One region of the Streptomyces sp. BF23-19 genome, then DNA from elsewhere that is predicted to be linked to it. Evidence: riboswitches for the same ligand, from Rfam matches in the RefSeq annotation. Region 1 holds a riboswitch; each other region holds the start of a gene.
The links. A riboswitch is a leader RNA that binds a small molecule or an ion and turns the genes downstream of it on or off. The one in region 1 is predicted to bind cobalamin.
Positions count from the first base shown of each region.

Region 2: another riboswitch for cobalamin. It lies ahead of AB8A24_RS08985 (cobalamin biosynthesis protein); the one in region 1 lies ahead of metE (5-methyltetrahydropteroyltriglutamate--homocysteine S-methyltransferase).
Region 3: another riboswitch for cobalamin. It lies ahead of AB8A24_RS38860 (CoA-acylating methylmalonate-semialdehyde dehydrogenase); the one in region 1 lies ahead of metE (5-methyltetrahydropteroyltriglutamate--homocysteine S-methyltransferase).
Region 4: another riboswitch for cobalamin. It lies ahead of AB8A24_RS25365 (ribonucleoside-diphosphate reductase subunit alpha); the one in region 1 lies ahead of metE (5-methyltetrahydropteroyltriglutamate--homocysteine S-methyltransferase).

Region 1 covers NZ_JBGBPT010000050.1:43,205-46,468, forward strand. The annotation lists gene AB8A24_RS26150 (hypothetical protein) at 1-484, opposite strand, end outside; gene AB8A24_RS26155 (hypothetical protein) at 481-1,011, opposite strand; cobalamin riboswitch at 1,226-1,455, shown strand; gene metE (5-methyltetrahydropteroyltriglutamate--homocysteine S-methyltransferase) at 1,635-3,264, shown strand, end outside.
Region 2 covers NZ_JBGBPT010000011.1:25,134-28,397, reverse strand. The annotation lists gene AB8A24_RS08990 (cobyric acid synthase) at 1-403, opposite strand, end outside; gene AB8A24_RS08985 (cobalamin biosynthesis protein) at 400-1,380, opposite strand; cobalamin riboswitch at 1,416-1,563, opposite strand; gene AB8A24_RS08980 (hypothetical protein) at 1,694-1,915, opposite strand; gene AB8A24_RS08975 (inorganic phosphate transporter) at 1,942-3,243, opposite strand.
Region 3 covers NZ_JBGBPT010000112.1:7,668-10,931, forward strand. The annotation lists gene AB8A24_RS38855 (short-chain fatty acyl-CoA regulator family protein) at 201-1,613, shown strand; cobalamin riboswitch at 1,684-1,869, shown strand; gene AB8A24_RS38860 (CoA-acylating methylmalonate-semialdehyde dehydrogenase) at 2,056-3,264, shown strand, end outside.
Region 4 covers NZ_JBGBPT010000048.1:16,490-19,753, forward strand. The annotation lists gene AB8A24_RS25365 (ribonucleoside-diphosphate reductase subunit alpha) at 1-1,550, opposite strand, end outside; cobalamin riboswitch at 1,693-1,849, opposite strand; gene AB8A24_RS25370 (GNAT family N-acetyltransferase) at 1,867-2,364, opposite strand; gene AB8A24_RS25375 (YbdD/YjiX family protein) at 2,461-2,655, opposite strand; gene AB8A24_RS25380 (carbon starvation CstA family protein) at 2,655-3,264, opposite strand, start outside.

The DNA of each region.
Region 1 (3,264 bases):
CCGAGGCCTCCTTCGGATCCGGCTCGCGCATGGTCACGCGCCAGCCGTCCTCTCCGGCCCTTCCGGCGAGGCGGACCATGAACGACTTGGTCTGGCCCGTGTCGTGGAAGTACACGACGACGAGCTGCCGCACGGACCCCTCGTCGTAGAACTCCGCGGTCACCTTCCCCTTGGCCCCCTCGTGGAAGGACCGGATCCAGTTCCGGGCGGTCCGTTCGACGTCCCCCCTCGCGTCGTCGGGCTCGGCGGCGAGCGCCTCCACCTCCTCGGCCTTGCCGTCGGCGAGCCGCCAGACCAGCTGCTGGGTGATCCGCAGGGAATCGGAGGTGGGATACCCGACCACGCCCAGCGGTTCGTGGCCCGCGTAGTCGGTCGCGTACCGCAGTGCCTCTTCGTCGGAGCCGCACGCGGTGAGGGCGCCGCAGGCCAGCACGGACACCAGCGCGGCGCGTACGACGAGGGCCGTCCTCGGGCGGGCGCTCATCGGGGGACCCTCGAATCGAGCTCGCCGGGTGTCTTCGGGATCCACGGCTCCACGGCGGTGGCTTCGGCGGGGTCCGCCTCGGCCATGCGCACCAGCCAGGCCTCCTTGTGGTCCACCAGCACGGCCCGGACGTAGAGCTCCTTGATCTGGCCGGTGTTGTGCAGGTAGAGCACGACCGTCTGCCGGTACGAGCCCTCGTCGTAGAACTCCGCGGTGACCGACCCGCCGGCGCCCTTGCGGAACGCGTTGACCCAGTTCTCGGCGGTCTTCTCGGGGATGTCCTCGCCCTGCTTGTCGGACACGAGCGAGGCCAGTCCGTCGACGTCGCCGTCGGCGATCCGCCACACCACTTCCTGGGTGATCCCCAGCGATCCCGTGGAGGGATATCCGACGACGGCGAGCGGCTGATGCCGGCTGTAGTCCCCGGCGTAGTCGTTGCCCTCGGCGTCGATCTCCGCCGAGCAGGCGGTCAGCACGCCGAGTGCCAGGGCGCAGGCGAGTGCGGCGCGCGGGACCGGTCCAGCCATACTTCCTCGGTCTTCCGGTGGTCATCGAGCGATCTCGATGGAGTGAGCTGCAAGGTACTGCGCTGACCGGGCAGTTCGATCCGGTAAACGGACAAGAGGGACACAACTCGCGCCTCAGTGATGCAATTCACTCAATGGCCGGATTTCGACCCCGAACGTCTCACCTCGCCATCCGGATGCCGGACAACTCCGCGCGCCATCGGGGAACGCCGTCTACTCTGGCCGGGCAGCTGGTTCGCCCCGTCCGCCAGGCGGGATGCGTCGTAAGAGGGAACCCGGTGGGAATCCGGGACTGCCCCGCAGCGGTGAGTGGGAACGACCGCCGTCATACGCACTGGACCCGGCCGGGTCTGGGAAGCGACGGCCAGTAGGAGTCTCGTACGGCATCCGTACGACGGGACGCGCCCGCGAGTCCGAAGACCTGCCCGTTGCCCGTACGCGACCGATCGCGCACGGAAATCCCGGTGACCTCGTGGGCGGGTCGGCGACACATCAGGCGGACGACCGCGGGCGCGTGCAGCTGCACGTACCCGTACCCGGTCGGGATCCGCCCGGTTCGTCATCCCTTCGCGCCCTCGGCCCCTCATCGGGTCCACAGGAGAACGCTCGCGAAGGAGAGTTCCGTGACCAGCACGACCCCCGCCGCCGGACGGCCCACCGTGGCCACCGTGTACGGCTACCCCCGCCAGGGCCAGAACCGCGAACTGAAGAAGTCCGTCGAGGGCTACTGGAAGGGCCGCACCGCCGCCGACGCCCTCCGGGACACCGCCCGCGAGCTGCGCCGGACCAACTGGCGGCAACTGGCCGACGCCGGCATCACCGAGGTGCCGACCGGCGACTTCTCGTACTACGACCACGTACTGGACACCAGCGTGATGGTCGGCGCCGTCCCCGAGCGGCACCGCGCCGCCGTCGAGGCCGACCCGCTCGACGGGTACTTCGCGATGGCGCGCGGAACCCAGGACGTGGCGCCGCTGGAGATGACCAAGTGGTTCGACACCAACTACCACTACCTGGTGCCGGAACTCGGCCCGGACACGGTCTTCACCGCCGACTCCACCAAGCAGGTCGCCGAGCTGACGGAAGCGCTCCGGCTGGGCCACACCGCCCGCCCGGTCCTGGTCGGACCCGTCACCTACCTGCTGCTGGCCAAGCCCGCACCGGGCGTGGCCGCGGACTTCGATCCGCTGGCCCTGCTCGACCGGTTGCTGCCCGTCTACGCCCAGGTCCTGGCCGACCTGCGCGCCGCCGGAGCCGAGTGGGCGCAGTTGGACGAGCCCGCCCTGGTGCAGGATCGCACCCCGGCCGAACTCAACGCCACCGCCCGCGCGTACCGGGCGCTCGGCGGATCGACCGACCGGCCCAAGCTGCTCGTCGCCTCCTACTTCGACCGGCTCGGTGAGGCGCTGCCCGTTCTGGCCAAGGCCCCCGTCGAGGGGCTCGCCCTGGACTTCACCGAGGCCGCGGCCGGAAACCTCGACGACCTCGCCGCCGTCGGGGGCCTGCCCGGCAAGCGCCTCGTCGCCGGCGTCGTGGGCGGCCGCAACATCTGGATCAACGACTACGAGAAGTCCCTCAGCACCCTCGGCACCCTCCTGGGGCTCGCCGATCGGGTGGACGTGGCCGCCTCCTGCTCCCTGCTCCACGTGCCGCTGGACGCCACCGCCGAACGCGACATCGACCCGCAGGTCCGGCGCTGGCTCGCCTTCGCCCGCCAGAAGACCGCGGAGGTCGCCACCCTCGCCCGGGGCCTGGCCCGCGGCACCGACGCCATCGCCGCCGAACTCGCCGCCAACCGGGCGGACCTGGCCTCCCGCGCCGGATCCGCCCTCACCCACGATCCCGCGGTCCGGGCCCGCACCGCCGCCGTCACCGACGTGGACGGGCGGCGCGCCCAGCCGTACGCGCGGCGGGCCGCCGCTCAGCGGGCACACCTGGGCCTCCCGCTGCTCCCGACGACCACGATCGGATCGTTCCCGCAGACCATCGAACTGCGCACGGCCCGCGCCGACCTGCGCGCCGGGCGCATCGACACCGCCGGCTACGAGGACCGCATCGAGGCCGAGACCCGGGAGGTCCTGGCCTTCCAGGAGAAGGCCGGCATCGACGTCCTGGTGCACGGCGAGCCCGAACGCAACGACATGGTCCAGTACTTCGCCGAGCAGCTCACCGGCTACCTGGCCACCCAGCACGGCTGGGTCCAGTCCTACGGCACCCGCTACGTCCGGCCCCCGGTCCTGGCCGGCGACATCT
Region 2 (3,264 bases), on a different contig from region 1:
CGGCGTCATACGTGCCCCGCAGCTGCTCCAGGCAGTCCGTGACGATGCCGAGCAACTGTTCCTGGCGCCCACCGTGGTAGCCGCGGGCGCTCATCTCGCCCACCGGCTTGCCCAGCAGCACCACCTGGCTGCTGCGGTCACTGCCCGGCTTGAGCAGCACCGGGTTCATCAGCGCGGTCGGCTCCACACGGGCCGCCTGGGCCTGCATCGCCTGGGCGCGCCCGATCTCGGCGCCCTCCAGGGTCACGAAGGAGTTCAGCGACATGTTCTGCGCCTTGAAGGGCGCCACCTTCACGCCCTGCCGGGCCAGCCAACGGCAGATGCCCGCCGTGACCACGCTCTTGCCCGCGTCCGACGTGGTGCCCGCGACCAGCAGACCCCCGCCGCGCCTCGCGCCGCTCATCCGCGCCGCCCCCTCCGTGTCGTACGTGCCGTGCGTGTCGTACGGGAGACCAGCAGCCGGGCGGCCACGCAGGCGCCCAGGGCCAGCCAGGTCACCTGGCGCGACAGCCGTACCGCCCGCTCGATGTCCGCGACCTCCACCGGCCGACCCGCCCCGCCGTTCAGCACGGCCCGGTGCTCGACCCGGCCGCCGTACGCGAGGGTTCCGCCCAGTCTGACGCCCAGCGCCCCGGCGAAGGAGGCCTCCACGGGTCCGGCGTTCGGGCTCGGGTGCGCGGCGGCGTCCGCGCGCCAGGCCCGTACGGCGCCCCGCCGGTCGGGGCCGGCCAGTACGGCGGCGACCGCCGTCAGCCGGGCGCCCGGCCAGCCGGCCAGGTCGTCGAGCCGGGCGGAGGCCCAGCCGTAGCGCAGGTAGCGGGGGGACTTGTGGCCGACCATCGCGTCCAGGGTGTTCACGGCGCGGAAGGCCAGCAGTCCGGGGACTCCGGCGACGGCGCCCCACACGAGGGCCCCGACCACCGCGTCGGAGGTGTTCTCGGCGACGGACTCCACGACGGCGCGGGCCATCTGCTGTCCGTCCAGGGCCTGGGGGTCGCGTCCGCACAGGTGGGGCAGCCGCTCCCGGGCCACCTCGATGTCCCCGGCGGCGAGCGCGCCTCCGATGGCGCGGGCCTCCCGGCCCAGCGAGGTGCCGCCCACGACGGCCCAGGTGGCGGCGGCGGTCAGGGCGATACGGGCGGCCGCGGGCCGGGAGCGCACGGCGCGGGCGCCCAGCGCTCCGACGGCGGCCGCGCCCCCGGCGCACACCAGGGTGTGCAGGAGGCCCCGGGCGCGGTCGTCGCCCCACAGGGAGCGTTCGACGGCGGCGGCGGCCCGTCCGAAGGCGGCCACGGGGTGCCCTCGGCGCGGATCCCCGAGGATCCGGTCGCCGATCAGGCCCGCCGTGGCGCCGTACGCGAAGACGCGATCGGCACGCATGGTGGCAGGTATGTCCTCACTCAGGGTCCGCGCCCTGGTTCGACGTGTCCGGCGGCGAGAGTTCCTGGCTCCCGGGACGCACGCGCGGCGTGCGATTCCGGTGACAGTGGCGGGACCGCGCCGGATTCGCACCGGACTTCCTCTCCATGCCGCCGTATTGGCTCCGGCAGTCCACCACGCACCTCGAACGCCCGTCAACTCGCCGTTGACCTGCGGTGCGGCGGGGACGGAGGGCGCGGGAGGGAACGCGAAAGCTCCCCCCGGGACAAACCCGGAGGGAGCCTTCACACCCGACCCGCCCTGCGGCGGCGGATCAGGAGACGATCAGGTAGATCCCGTACGTCACGGCCGCCGCGACGAGCGCGAAGCAGAGGTACGCGCCGGTGCGGGCGAGGGTGGCGGTGCCGCCCTGCTCGGTGGCGGTCTCGTGCTTGGACAGGCCCACCAGGCCCAGGGTGAACAGGGCCACGAGGGCGACGGTGGCGGAGAGGCTGACCCCGAAGACGGAGCCGAGTGCTTCCCAGTCGATCTTCATACTGCCGTTTCCTCTGTATGTCTCGGTCAGACCGCGGCGGCCGGAGCCGGTGCGGTCGTCGGGGCGGTCGTCTCGGCCGGGATGGTGGCCTTGAGGTCCTCGTCCGTGACCGCGGCGGTCGTACCGGCGGCCGCTGCCACGGACGGACCGGCCGCCGCGACGGTCGGCGGGACGGTGACGGCGGCGATCGCCGTGGTGACGACGCCCGGCTCCTCCGCGGCGGCCGACTCCACGTCGTTGACGTTGTGGTGGTCGACGACCTGGCGGCGGGAGATGACCCAGATGGCGAAGCAGGAGGCGACCAGGAAGACGGCGACGGCGGCGACGCCGATGTCACCGGAACGCATGACCAGCTCGGCACCGGCCGAGACCAGCGCGGCGGCCGGCAGGGTCAGGCCCCAGGCGATGAACATGCGGGTCGCGGTGGACCAGCGGACCACACCGCCCTTGCGGCCCAGGCCCGAACCCATGACGGCGCCGGAGCACGCGTGGGTGGTGGAGAGCGAGAAGCCGAGGTTCGAGGAGGCGAGGATGACGGACGCGGCCGAGGTCTGGGCGGCGAAGCCCTGCTGCGGCTGCAGGTCGGTCAGGCCGGTGCCCATGGTGCGGATGATGCGCCAGCCGCCCAGGTAGGTACCCATCGCGATGGCCATACCGGCGGAGACGATGACCCAGACCGGCGGGTTCGCGTCGGGCGCGATCGCGCCGCCGGCGATGAGGGCCAGGGTGATGATGCCCATCGTCTTCTGCGCGTCGTTGGTGCCGTGCGCGAGGGAGACGAGACCGGCCGAGGCGATCTGACCGGCGCGGTAGCCCTTGGCGGAGGTCTTCTCGCCGACCTTGTCACCCAGCTTGTAGGTGACCTTGGCGGCCAGGTACGCGGCGATGCCGGCCACCAGCGGGGCGGCGATCGCGGGGATGAGGACCTTGGTGACGACGACGCTGCCGTTGACCGCGCCGATGCCGGCGGAGGCGACCGCGGCGCCGATCAGGCCGCCCATCAGGGCGTGCGAGGAGCTGGAGGGGAGACCGACCAGCCAGGTGACGAGGTTCCAGAGGATCGCTCCGACCAGGGCGGCGAAGATCACCTCTGGCTGGATGCCTTCCTCGTTGACGAGCCCCTTGGAGATCGTCTTGGCGACCTCCACGGACATGAACGCGCCGACGAGGTTGAGCACGGCGGACATGGCCACCGCCGTCTTGGGCTTGAGGGCGCCGGTCGAGATGGTGGTAGCCATCGCGTTGGCTGTGTCGTGGAAACCGTTCGTGAAGTCGAACACGAGAGCGGTGATGATCACGATCCCGAGGAGAAGCGTTATGTGCTCCATTTACCCAGGCTTCTGTTTGAC
Region 3 (3,264 bases), on a different contig from region 1:
CCAGTCGGTTCTTCCTGGCCGCCGTGTCCGGCGGGCCGCTGCACCGACTTTGACACTGACACCGAGTGCCATCAAGGAGGTACATCTGCCAAGGTCTGCGAATCTTCGGCATCGAAATTGCCAAGGTTGCGAAGGGTTCGGGTCGTGAAGATCCCCGTATTCTGGCGTCGCGTGTCGGCCCGGAACGGCGAGGGAGTGCGGTGAGCAAGACGTACGCGGGAGCGCGGTTGCGGCGACTGCGCGAGGAGCGGCGGATGACCCAGGCCGACCTGGCCCGGGTGCTCGCCATCTCCCCCAGCTACCTCAACCAGATGGAGCACGACTCCCGGCCGCTCACCGTTCCGGTGCTGCTGCGGTTGACCGAGGCCTTCGGGGTGGATCCGGGCTTCTTCTCGCAGCGCGACACCAGCCGGCTGGTCGCCGACCTGCGCGAGGCGCTCGCGAACGAGGTGGCCGAGGCCCGCGTCTCCCCCTCCGACCTGGCCGAACTGGCCACCCGGATGCCCGCGGTCGCCTCGGTCCTGCTGGACCTGGGCCGGCGCAGCCAGCTGCTGGCCGAGCGTCTCGCCGACGCGGCCGACGGGCGGGACGTGGCGGCCGACAGCCCGCGCTCGCCCCATGAGGAGATCCGCGAGTTCTTCTACCGCCGGCAGAACTACCTCCACGACACCGATCTCGCCGCCGAAGGCCTCGCCGCCGAGATCGGCATCCGCCCGGGGGACGTCGTCCGCGCGCTGACCCGCAGGCTCGCCGAGCGGCACGGGATCCGGACGGCCACGGACTCCGACCGACTGCACCGCTACGACGCCACGGCCCGGGTGTTGCACCTGTCGAACCGGCTCCGGCCGGGACAGCAGGCGTTCCGGATGGCCACCCAGCTGGCGCTGATCGAGTACGGGGCCGAGCTGGACCGGCTGGCCGCCGAGGACTTCCCGCCCGGTTCCCCCGTCCACGCCCTCGCGCGGATCGGCATCGCCAACCACTTCGCGGGCGCGCTGATCCTCCCGTACCGCGCCTTCCACGCGGCCGCCGAGGAGTTCCGCTACGACATCGAGCGGCTCACCGACCACTTCGGGATCGGCTACGAGACGGTCTGCCACCGGTTGAGCACCTTGCAACGGCCCAGGCTGCGTGGGGTGCCTTTCTCTTTCGTGCGGGTGGACCGGGCGGGGAACATGTCCAAGCGACAGTCGGCGACCGGATTCCACTTCTCCCGCGCGGGCGGCACCTGTCCCCTGTGGAACGTCTACGAGGCCTTCGCCGCGCCCGGCCGCATCCACGTCCAGGTGGCCGCCATGCCCGACGGACAGCGGTACCTGTGGACCGCCCGGGCCGTCACCCGCCACCGCGGTGGCTGGGGCGAGCCGGGCAAGACCTTCGCGATCGGGCTCGGCTGCGAGATCCGGCACGCCTCGCGGCTCGTGTACGCCGACGGGCTCGACCTCGACAACACGGCGGCGGCCACCCCCATCGGCATGGGCTGCCGGCTCTGCGAACGCCTCGACTGTCCGCAGCGGGCCGTGCCGCCGCTCGGCCGGGCGCTGGCCGTCGACGAGAACAGCAGCACCTTCATCCCGTACCCGGTGACCGGGAACCCGGGCCCCACGCCGTAGGGCTGAGGGGACGTCAGGCCGGGACAGGTCGGCCGAAGGCGCGCGGCGGCGGCTCTGGACTTACTAGGACGTCCAACTATATGTTCGTGGCACAAGGTCCGCGGTGCAGGGAAGCCGGTGAGAAACCGGCACGGTCCCGCCACTGTGACCGGGGAGTGTGCTGCCATCCACACGCCACTGACGAGCTTCGTCGGGAAGGCGGGCGGCACGCGGAGATCCGGGAGTCAGGATACCGGCCGCGGAACGTTCCGTGTTGTCCACGAGGATGGAGCAGACACGCATGGCACCGGTTTGTACCCACGACCCTGGTGATCCGGCGGAGCGCGCGCACACTTCCGCACGCTCGTAGTCCCACGGCCTTCCCCAGCGGCGCACCCCATCGGGTCCGTCCGCCGGCAGGCCGTGCCATTCCTCGGATCCCACCTGACGAGAGCAGGCACCCATGGTCCGTGAACTCACCCATTTCATCGGCGGCAAACACACCACCGGATCCTCCGGTCTCTTCGCCGACGTGTACGACCCCAACACGGGCGCCGTCCAGGCCCGGGTCCCGCTCGCGGGGCGCGCGGACACCGAGGCCGCCCTCGCGAACGCCGAGGAGGCGCAGGCCGACTGGGGGCGGTGGAACCCGCAGCGCCGCGCCCGCGTCCTGCTGCGCTTCCTCCAGCTGGTCGAGGCCGAACGTGACGAGCTGGCCCGGCTGTTGTCCTCCGAGCACGGCAAGACCGTCGCCGACGCCCACGGCGACCTGCAACGCGGCCTGGAGGTGGTCGAGTTCGCCGCCGGTGTCCCCCACCTCCTGAAGGGAGAGTTCACCGACAACGCGGGCAGCGGGATCGATGTGCACTCCCTGCGCTCACCGCTGGGCGTGGTCGCCGGGATCACCCCCTTCAACTTTCCCGCGATGATCCCCCTGTGGCAGGCCGCACCCGCCCTGGCCTGCGGCAACTCCTTCATCCTGAAGCCTTCCGAGCGGGACCCGTCCGTACCGCTGCGCCTCGCCGAGCTGTTCCTGGAGGCCGGCCTGCCGCCCGGCGTGCTCAATGTGGTCAACGGCGGGAAGGAGGCCGTCGACACCCTGCTGGAGGACCCGCGCGTGCAGGCCCTCGGCTTCGTCGGCTCCACCCCGATCGCCGCGCACATCTACGCGACCGCCGCGGCCCACGGCAAGCGCGCCCAGTGCTTCGGCGGCGCCAAGAACCACATGATCGTGATGCCCGACGCCGACCTCGACCAGGCTGTGGAGGCCCTGATCGGCGCCGGCTACGGCTCCGCGGGCGAGCGCTGCATGGCCATCGCCGTCGCCGTCCCCGTCGGCGAGGAGACCGCGAACGCGCTGGTCGGGAAGCTGAAGGAGCGGATCGCCACCCTGCGGGTGGGTCGCTCCGACGATCCCGAGGCCGACTTCGGGCCGTTGGTCAGCCGCGACGCCCTCGACCGGGTGAACCGCTACGTCGGCATCGGAGCCACCGAGGGCGCCGAACTCGTCGTGGACGGACGCGGGTTCACCCTGCCCGGACACGAGAACGGCTTCTTCGCCGGAGCCACCCTCTTCGACCGGGTGACCCCGCAGATGCGGATCTACCGCGAGGAGATCTTCGGTCCGGTGCTGTCCGTCGTACGGGCCGCCGACTACGAGGAGGCCCTGCGC
Region 4 (3,264 bases), on a different contig from region 1:
AGGCCCACCGGACGCCAGCGGGCGTTGGAGCGGCCGGCCTGCTCGGTCGGGTAGAAGTTGATGTCCACCACGCGGTCGAGGAAGGTGACGGCGGTGCGGACGGTCTCGTCGATCCGCTCCCAGTCGATCTCGCGACCGTTCGCGGTGTCGATGACGAACGCGCCCAGGTTGACCGAGCCGAGGTTGCAGACGGCCGTCTCGCCGTCGTTGGTGACCTCGATGATCTCGGTGCACAGGTTCGAGGAGTGCACGACGGTGCCCGGCTCGGCGGTCTGGTTCGCCGTGCGGTTGGAGGCGTCCTTGAAGGTCATCCAGCCCTGGCCGGTCTGCGCGAGGGTGCGCATCATCCGGCCGTACAGGTCGCGGGCGGGCATGGTCTTGCGGGCCAGGCCGTCCGCCTCGGCCTTGCGGTAGGCGGCGTCGAACTCGTCGCCCCACAGGTCGACCAGCTCGGGCACGTCGGCCGGGGAGAACAGCGACCAGTCGGCGTCGGCGTTCACGCGGCGCATGAACTCGTCCGGCACCCAGTGGGCGAGGTTCAGGTTGTGCGTACGGCGCTGGTCCTCACCGGTGTTGTCGCGGAGCTCCAGGAACTCCTCGATGTCCGCGTGCCAGGTCTCCAGGTAGACGGCGGCGGCGCCCTTGCGGCGGCCACCCTGGTTCACGGCGGCGACGGAGGCGTCGAGGGTCTTCAGGAACGGCACGATGCCGTTGGAGTGGCCGTTGGTGCCGCGGATCAGGGAACCGCGGGCGCGGATGCGGGAGTACGAGAGGCCGATGCCGCCGGCGTGCTTGGAGAGACGGGCCACCTGGTGGTAGCGGTCGTAGATCGAGTCGAGTTCGTCCAGCGGGGAGTCCAGCAGGTAGCAGGAGGACATCTGCGGGTGCCGGGTGCCGGAGTTGAAGAGCGTCGGGGAGGACGGCAGGTAGTCCAGACGGCTCATCAGCCGGTACAGCGAGGCCACTTCCTCGACGGCCTGGACGCTCTCGTCGGCGGCCAGACCGCACGCCACGCGCAGCATGAAGTACTGCGGGGTCTCGATGACCTGACGGGTGATCGGGTGGCGCAGCAGGTAGCGGCTGTGCAGGGTGCGCAGGCCGAAGAAGCCGAAGCGGTCGTCGGCGCCCTCGGCGAGGGTCAGTTCGACGAGGGAGTCGAGCCGGCTCGCGTGCGTACGGACGAACTCGGCCGTGCGGTCCGCGATGAGGCCCTCGCGGTGGCCGACCTCGACGGAGGCCGAGAAGGAGGTGGAGCCCTGGCTCGCGGCCTCGTCGCGCACGGCCAGCGTCAGCAGGCGGGCGGCGAGCCGGGAGTAGGCCGGGTCCTCGGAGATCAGACCGGCGGCGGCCTCGGTGGCCAGCCCGCGCAGTTCGGCGTCGTCGGCGGCGGAGCTGCGGCCGCGCAGTGCGGAGGCCGCGACCCGGCCGGGGTCGGTGTCGGGGAGGTCCGCCGTAAGTTCGGTGAGGGTACGCAGCAGCGTGGCCCCCGGGCCCTCGGTGTTGTCGCCAGAAGTGGACTCGGCGCGCGGTGCGGAAGGCGCGATGGTCACGGCGGGAGCTCTCCCTCGCTCGGCCCGGTCATCGGCGGGGCGGGGCGCGAGCGGGCGCATGCGGGCGCAACGAGAACGCGTACCCCACATGGCGTCCACCGGCCCAACCGCGAGGCCCGGACGAATCGGCACCCGGTTCGGTCGAGCCGGGCGCGCTGACGGCAGGTCATCGGACTTGGTGTCCGGTAGCCGGACACTTCATACCGTTGCGGGACAGTTCCGGATTCGCACCGGATTCCCCTGCGGCGACAGCAGGCATGAGCATACATGTGGGGGCGGCCCTCTGCGGTAACCCCCACATGTAGTGTCGGCGTGGCTACAGCTTGAGCCGGTAAGTGAGGAGTGTCAGGCCTTCGATCGGCGCCCAGTCCCGCTCCGGCGTGCGTACGAAGCCCAGTCGCGCGTAGATCCGATGGGCCCCGGCCATGCTGCGTTGGGTGGAGAGAACCAGGCCGGTCACCCCCTCCAGAGCCCTCGCCCGCTCCACGCAGGCCCGCACCAGAGCCTCGCCGGCGCCCTGGCCGCGCGCCTCGTGGGCCACCGCGAGCATCCGGAACTCGGCCTCGTCCGGAGCCGAGATGTCGGCGAGCGGACTGCCCGGAGCGGCGAAGGTCACACCGCCCAGCAGCCGTTCGTCCCGCACGGCGACGAGCACCTCGCCCTCGGCGGCCCGACCGGCCACGTCGCGCAGCACATTCAGGTAGTGGTCGTCCTCGTTGAAGTCCAGATGCCCGTCGGCGAGGTAGGCCCGCGCCGTGATCTCACCCAGCTCCACGTACTCGGCGGGCCGCACCGCCCTGATCACCATGTCCATGCGGTCGAGTGTGCAGGACGGGCGGCGACGGGCGGGCGCCGAACGTACGAAGGCCCCGCCGCGGGGAGCGGCGGGGCCTTCGGCGTGCGGGGTGGTTCAGCAGCAGCGGAAGCCCTCGCGGGGGTCCGCCTCGCGGGCGTCCGTACGGGCGCGTTCGAAGGCGCGGCGGGTCAGGACCTCCGCGTCCGGGTCGTGGGAGCGGGTGTGGGCCACGTACCGGTCGTACGCGGCCTCCCCCGAGAACTCCCGTACGTAGAAGCGCGCCTTCGCCAGCGCGCTGCGCACGCTCATCAGGCCACCGGCTCCGTGACGTGTCCGCCGCCCGCCTCCGGACCCGCCGCGGCGAGCTCCGCCCGCTCCTCGGCGGTCGCGATCAGCCCGGCCGGGGCGACGATCTTCGACTCCGTCCACGGGGTCTCGGAGAGGGTCGCCGACCCCGGGTCGCGGACGGCCTTGAGGCAGGTCCGGGCCGCGTCCGCGAGGACCACGATGATCAGGAGGGCGAAGAGGGCGCACAGGACGCCGTCGACCGTGGCGTTGGTGACCACGGTGTGCATGTCGTCCATGTTCTTGGCGGGCGCCAGGACCTTGTCGGCGTCGATTCCGGCCTGGTACTTGTCGCGCTGGGCGAAGAACCCGACCTTCACGTCCTCGGAGAAGATCTTCTGGTAGCTCGCGGTGAGCGTCACCGTGGCGTCCCAGACCAGCGGAACGCCCGTCACCCAGGCCCACCGGAGCCGGCCGGACTTGATCAGCAGCGTGGTGCAGACGGCCAGCGCGACCGCGGCGAGGAGCTGGTTGGCGATGCCGAAGAGCGGGAAGAGCTGGTTGATGCCGCCGAGCGGGTCCTTGATGCCGACCCACAGGAAGTAGCCCCAGCCGGCGACGACGATCGCGCTC